Regions from separate parts of the Brevibacillus borstelensis genome, predicted to be linked through region 2. Evidence: riboswitches for the same ligand, from Rfam matches in the RefSeq annotation. Region 2 holds a riboswitch; the other holds the start of a gene.
What was found. A riboswitch is a leader RNA that binds a small molecule or an ion and turns the genes downstream of it on or off. The one in region 2 is predicted to bind S-adenosylmethionine.
Positions count from the first base shown of each region.

Region 1: another riboswitch for S-adenosylmethionine. It lies ahead of V5G20_RS25110 (methionine ABC transporter ATP-binding protein); the one in region 2 lies ahead of metH (methionine synthase).

Region 1 is NZ_CP144922.1:5,231,097-5,234,507, reverse strand. It holds gene V5G20_RS25115 (Ger(x)C family spore germination protein) at 1-1,140, shown strand, start outside; gene V5G20_RS25120 (GerAB/ArcD/ProY family transporter) at 1-19, shown strand, start outside; SAM riboswitch class I at 1,234-1,350, shown strand; gene V5G20_RS25110 (methionine ABC transporter ATP-binding protein) at 1,436-2,449, shown strand; gene V5G20_RS25105 (methionine ABC transporter permease) at 2,451-3,116, shown strand; gene V5G20_RS25100 (MetQ/NlpA family ABC transporter substrate-binding protein) at 3,163-3,411, shown strand, end outside.
Region 2 is NZ_CP144922.1:3,587,400-3,590,810, reverse strand. It holds gene V5G20_RS17150 (hypothetical protein) at 1-380, opposite strand, end outside; partial or broken gene V5G20_RS17145 (AraC family transcriptional regulator) at 477-1,337, opposite strand; gene V5G20_RS17140 (YjcZ family sporulation protein) at 1,505-1,609, opposite strand; SAM riboswitch class I at 1,810-1,910, shown strand; gene metH (methionine synthase) at 2,012-3,411, shown strand, end outside.

The DNA of each region.
Region 1 (3,411 bases), 1.6 Mb from region 2:
GGAAATAAGCGGCTCCTGAGAGCGGGAGCCGTGCTCCTTCTATGTTCTGTTCTGCTCAGCGGCTGTATCAGGACGCAAATTTTTGATGAGCTTGGAATGATTACGGTGGCGGGATATGACCTGTTAAAGGACGGGAACATACGCGGAACGGTGGTGATGCCCTCCATCAATCCCGAGGCTGAAGAAAAAGTGCAGGTGATGTCCGGCATCAGTCTGACGAGCAAGGGCATTCGCGACAAGGCCAACCTGCAGTCAGACAAAGAAGTGCTGGGCGGGCAGCTTCGGGTCGCGATGTACAGCGAGGAGCTGGCCAGAAAAGGGATAGGCAGCATTGTGGACACTCTGTACCGCGACCCCTCGATTGGAAGCCGGGTTTATTTAAGTGTCATTGAGGGCCAAACCTACGATTTGCTGACGTACAAATTCAAAGAGGAAGGCAATATTGGCATTTACCTCTACCAATTGATCCGGCACAACGTAGAGGATGACAAAATTCCGTCTCCTACTCTCCATGAGTTTTACCGCTCCTACTTCAGCGAGGGAATCGACCCTTACGTCCCTTTTCTTGAGAGGAAAGGGGATGAGGTGAGGATCAAAGGCGTGGCTCTGTTTCACAAGGACAAATATGTCGGCTGGATTCCTCCAAAGGAAGCCTTTCACATCAAGCTAGTTCATGATGCTTATCGAGCGGGAACGTACGAAACGTCGGTAGATCCGGAGAGGATGGGGGTAAAGCCGAAAAAGAAGAACACAACCGGCCCTGACATCCAAATGGTATTTGATACGCTGAGCAGCAAGGCCCACGTCGATATTGTCAGTACGAATCCACTGACCTACAAGGTCGATGTGAAAGTACGGACACGCATTCTGGAAATGTCAATACCGTTAAAAATAGAACAACCGGAGGTACTCAGAAAAATGGAGCAGGCCTTGTCTGAAAACATGAAGCAGGATTTGGCCAAGGTCGTCGCCAAAATGCAAAAATGGGAGGTAGACCCCTTTGGGTTCGGGGAATTATACCGGGCAAAATTCCGCGGGGCGCGGAAGCTGTCTCACGATCAGTGGCATGAGATGTACAGGAAGTCCCGCTTCGATTACAACATCGATGTAGAAATTGTCCGCAACGGCGTGTTGGATTAATTGCCCATTGACTTTCTATTTTGGTATAGCATATAATCCGTTTTGTATCATAAAAAGAAATAAAGTTCTTCAAACTAAATATACGTAGAATTCTTCTTATCCAGAGCGGCGGAGGGACAGGCCCTATGAAGCCCGGCAACCGGCTCATCGATTCTGATGGGTGGCGCGGTGCCAATTCCTACAAGATTGTAGAATCTTGACAGATGAGAAGGGTGAATGCGATCGTATAATGCGGTGCAGCCCCTTTTTCGCCTGATGAAAAAGGGGCTGTTGATTGTAATGGGAGGTGAACCGGATGATTCGGTTGCAGAATCTGAAAAAAGACTACATTGTAAAAGGCCATAAAACACCTGCGCTGCGCGGAATTGACCTCTCGATCGAGAAGGGGGAAATTTTCGGCATCATCGGACATTCCGGTGCCGGCAAAAGTACGCTGATTCGCTGCATCAACCTGTTGGAACGTCCGACAGCAGGCAGCGTCATTGTAGACGGGGTTGATCTGACCAAGCTGGATGAAGGCAAGCTCCAGGAACAGCGGCGGCATATCGGAATGATTTTTCAACACTTCAACCTGCTCTCGTCGGCTACAGTCGGGGAGAACGTCGCGTTTCCGCTCAAGCTGGCCAAGCGGCCCAAGGCGGAGATCGACAAAAAGGTGAAGGAAATGCTGGCGTTGGTAGGGCTGGAACAGCACCGCGACAAGTATCCAGCACAATTGTCAGGCGGACAAAAGCAGCGTGTCGGCATTGCCCGGGCGCTGGCGAGCGACCCCAAGGTGCTGCTGTGCGACGAAGCGACATCCGCTTTGGACCCGCAGACGACCAACTCCATTCTGGCGCTTCTTTTGGACATCAACCGGAAGCTGGGCTTGACGATCGTCCTCATTACGCACGAAATGCACGTCATCCGCTCCATTTGCGACCGGGTCGGTGTCATTGACGGAGGGCACATCGTAGAAATGGGCAATGTTCTGGATGTGTTCTTGAAGCCGCAGCATCCGACGACACAGGAGTTCGTGGAGCAAGTAGCAGACTCCAGCGAGCTGCGGGCTGCCGTTGCTCATGAAAAGGCGTCAGGCGAACGGACGATCCTGCGGGTCACGTTCCTCGGAGAACAAACCTACCAGCCGATTCTGTTCCAAACGATGCAGGAAACAGGTACGGTGTTCAGTATCCTGCAAGGAACCATTTCGCGTATGAAAGACACCCCATATGGCCAGCTCGTGATCGAGTTGGGCGGGGATGCGCAGCAGAACAGGAAAGCTGTCGATACGCTTCGTCAGCGCGGCCTGGAAGTGGAGGTGATTTAAAATGGGATTCACGCTTAAAAATATAGACTGGGCGGAAATTTGGAAGGGAACGCAGGATACGTTGACGATGCTTGGCTTTTCCACCTTGTTTACCGTCGTTATCGGGCTGCCGCTGGGCATTTTGCTGTTTCTCACATCCAGAGGCCAGCTTTTGGAGAATCGCGCGTTTTATTCGATCTCATCCTTTGTCGTAAACGTTTTGCGTTCGGTGCCATTCATCATCCTGATGATCCTGCTGATTCCTGTTACCAAAATGCTCGTCGGCACCTCACTCGGGGTAAAGGGCTCGATTCCTCCGTTGGTGATCGGGGCGGCTCCCTTTTTCGCCAGACTGGTGGAGACCTCCCTGCGCGAGGTTGATCGCGGCGTGATTGAAGCGGCGCAATCGATGGGTGCTTCCAACTGGCAAATTATCCGCAGCGTGCTCTTGCCGGAATCCCGTTCGGGGCTGATCGCCGGGATTACGATTACCACGGTGTCGCTCGTGTCCTACACGGCGATGTCCGGGGTCATCGGCGGCGGAGGCTTGGGAGACCTGGCGATCCGCTACGGGTATCAGCGCTTCCAGACAGACGTCATGGTCGTGACGGTATGTATTTTGCTTGTGTTGGTTCAGATCCTGCAGATGGTGGGCGACAGGCTCGTCATCAAGTTCAGCCGGAAGTAGGATCTTGTCCATAGAGAATGTTCAAAATAGAAAGGGGAAATCATCTGTGAAGAAATTGGTCGTATCTGTACTGTCCACTGTACTGGCACTGTCTCTGGCTGCTTGCGGCAGCCAAAATGAATCGGCTCCCGCGCCGTCTGCCGGCGGTTCCCAAGGCGAGCAAAAAGAAGTAACGCTGAAAGTGGGCGCAACGCCGGTCCCGCAGGCTGAGATTTTGAAGTTCGTCGCGCCGAAGCTGAAGGAGCAGGGCGTAATTCTGGAAGTCAAAGAATTTACCGACTACGTTCAACCTAAC
Region 2 (3,411 bases):
TGCAGCTTCTCGAGCAGAGCCAACTCCGCCTCCGCGTCCTTTTCCAGATCGTGATTTTCACTCGGGTCGAATGGCATCAACCGCTCATCCGTGCCGCTGCGAAGATAGGCGGTTTTCCAGTTGTCCGGAAACTGATAAGCCTGCTCTCCGAACAGAATCGCGAGAACATCGTCCGATTCAAGCGGCAGGAAGTGGTCGAATTCGTCGCGCCTGCCCCCTTCGGACAGATTGATATGTGTAAAGGAATACCGGAGATAGTGTTGGCCATTTTCGCTGTCTTTCACGACAGAATATGTCTCGAAGTCGGTTTGTTCCAGTTCTTTTACCGTTTCGATACGCGATAGGAATTCGTGCTTGTCACAAGGGTGTAGTGGATCCAAAGCGTTTCGCTCCTTTGCTTGGCTTCGACCTCATCATAGCAAAAGGGGCATGGATTGACAATGAGCGGGGACAGCGGGCGGACTGGAGCTGGAACACTAGTCGATCGGTATGTAAATTTTTATTTTCATTTGATCCGGGTACACGGACTGGCGGACATCGGTTATTTCAAAATCAGGTCCTTCTCTTCGCTCGTAGTTGGAATTCGGAAGCCAGGTGCCGTAAATATAGGTTCTTGTATTTTGGACAGAGTCAATCACCCTGAATTCGGCGTATTTCCCTGCCGGAAGCAGACAGTGGACAAAGCCATCCTCCAGCTCGCCATCCAAGTTTTTTACTTCTTCGCCGACGATGAACGTAAAGTCGCCGTTATCCTGGAAATCGCACTAAATGCCGTATGCCATGTCAGGGGCGGCTTTGTTGGGAATCCGCATATAGTGTCCATTCCTTCCGAAATCGGCATAGAAGCGGGGAATGTCCTCAAAGTAGCGTTCGTTGTTCAGATTTGTCTTGTAGGCGTACCCGACGATGGCAATGCTGTTTAATTGCACAATGTTTGGTTTGTTCATGCTTATTTCTCCCTTTGCTCGTTTTTGATCATCCAAAAAATCCAGCTTCTTTTGCAGGGAAATAGGTATGTTCGCCTTTCGGAACTTGGCCGGGGTGATGCCGAAAGTAGCTTCAAAAGCACGGGTAAACGCCTCCTGGGAGCCGTACTGGCAGGCGATAGCCAGATCAAGGATGCTTGTTTGCGTCTGTTTCAACAAAACGGCGGCCTCGCTCAGCCTTCTTTTTCGTATGTACTCGTGAACCGAAAAACCGGAGATCGCTTGAAACAGCCGTTGAAAATGAAAGGCGGAAAAACAGGCTTCCGCGGCAATATCCGCGATATTCACCTCCTCTTGAAGATGCTTTTCGATAAATTCGATTGCGCATTGAATCCGCTCGTAGTGATCCATACCTGCCTCCATTTCCCAGATGTGCTACTCCTATTGTACAGCCGGGAAGACGATGTTTTTTGATAATCTGTGCCGATTTGGCAAGTGATTGCTTGATTTCTTCAAAGTGCACCTGTTGGACAAGAAAAAAGAAGCCTGGATTCCAGGCCCCTTTTTCAAGCAGCTGCTTAGCAGTCGTTATTGCACCCTACGATGACCAGCAGGATAAACAGAACGAGCACTAGGGCGAAGCTGTCACCGAAGATATTGTTTCCGCAGTAGGATGTACTCATGTCGTTTTCCTCCTTTCCGATATGCTTTAGTCTATACACGGGAGTCATGAAGAGTGTGGGCGATTGACTATATGGGGCAAATATGGGCGCCGGACTTGCGTGGATACGGACAATTTCTTCATTGACGCGGGGGAGGGGGGGGTGTTAAGATACTTTCAAACCTTGCAATTACTGGAACGAATCGAATAAAAAAGCGACATCTCTTATCCAGAGAGGCAGAGGGACTGGCCCGATGAAGCCTCGGCAACCGGAATTTTCAGGTGCCAATTCCAGCAAAGCCGTGTGCTTTGAAAGATGAGAGGATGCGTCAGGCGTATCGTATTCGCGGACAAATCCTCTTCTGCACACAGAAGAGGTTTTTTGTTTATCTGAGATGATCTGCTTTGAGAAAAGGAGTCTGCCATGAAACCGAATTTTCGCGAACAGCTTTACCGAAAAATTCTGATACTGGACGGCGCGATGGGAACAATGCTGCAGCAAGCCAACCTGACTGCCGAGGACTTCGGCGGAGAGGAATACGACGGCTGTAACGAGCTGTTGAACCTGACCCGGCCGGACGTCATTCGCTCGATCCATGAAAAGTACCTGGAGGCGGGTGCCGATATTATCGAGACGAATACATTTGGCGCTACGTCCATCGTCCTGGCCGAGTATGACGTGGCGGAAAAGGACCTGGAGATCAACATCGCCGCTGCCAAAATCGCTCGCGAGGCCGCAGATGCCTATTCCACGCCTGAGTGGCCTCGCTTTGTGGCAGGGGCGATGGGCCCGACGACCAAGACGCTTTCTTTGACGGGCGGGGTCACCTTTGACGAGCTGGTCGAGTCGTATTACCGCCAGGCAAAAGGGCTTTTGATCGGGGGAGCGGATGTGCTGCTTCTGGAAACCTCGCAGGATACGCTGAACGTAAAAGCGGGCGGCATCGGCATACGCAAGGCTTTTGATGAGCTGGGGACGGAAGTGCCGGTCATGCTTTCGGGGACGATTGAGCCGATGGGCACGACGCTGGCGGGACAAAACATCGAAGCGTTCTACGTCTCGCTTGAGCACCTCAAGCCTGTCAGCATCGGGCTGAACTGTGCGACCGGTCCCGAGTTCATGCGCGACCATATCCGCACGCTATCCGGTCTTGCAGACTGTGCCGTGAGCTGTTATCCCAATGCCGGTCTCCCGGACGAGAACGGCCACTATCACGAAACTCCGCAAGGGCTGGCGGCAAAAGTCAAGGCATTTGCCGAGCAAGGATGGCTCAATGTGGCGGGCGGATGCTGCGGAACCACGCCCGACCACATCCGGGCGATGGCCGAAGCCTTGAAAGACTGCAAGCCGCGTGCCCGGCAAGAGCATGCAGTCAGCGCCGTGTCCGGGATCGATGTCGTCTACGTGGAACAGGACAACCGCCCGCTGCTGGTCGGGGAGCGCACGAACGTCATCGGGTCCAAGAAATTTCGCGATCTGATCGCAGCCGGACAATACGAGGAGGCTTCCGATATCGCAAGGGCACAGGTGAAGCGGGGGGCTCATGTCATCGATATTTGTCTGGCCGACCCGGACCGCGACGAGTACGGCGATATGGAAAAATTCCTTCAATATATTGTGAAAAAAGTAAAGGCGCCTCTCATGATCGATTCCACGGATGCGCGCGTCATGGAGCTGGGGTTGAAATATTCCCAAGGGAAAGCGATTCTCAACTCGATCAACCTCGAAGACGGGCTCGAACGGTTCGAGCAAGTCGTGCCCTTGATCCACAGATACGGGGCCGCAGTTGTCGTCGGAACTATCGACGAGACCGGCATGGCTGT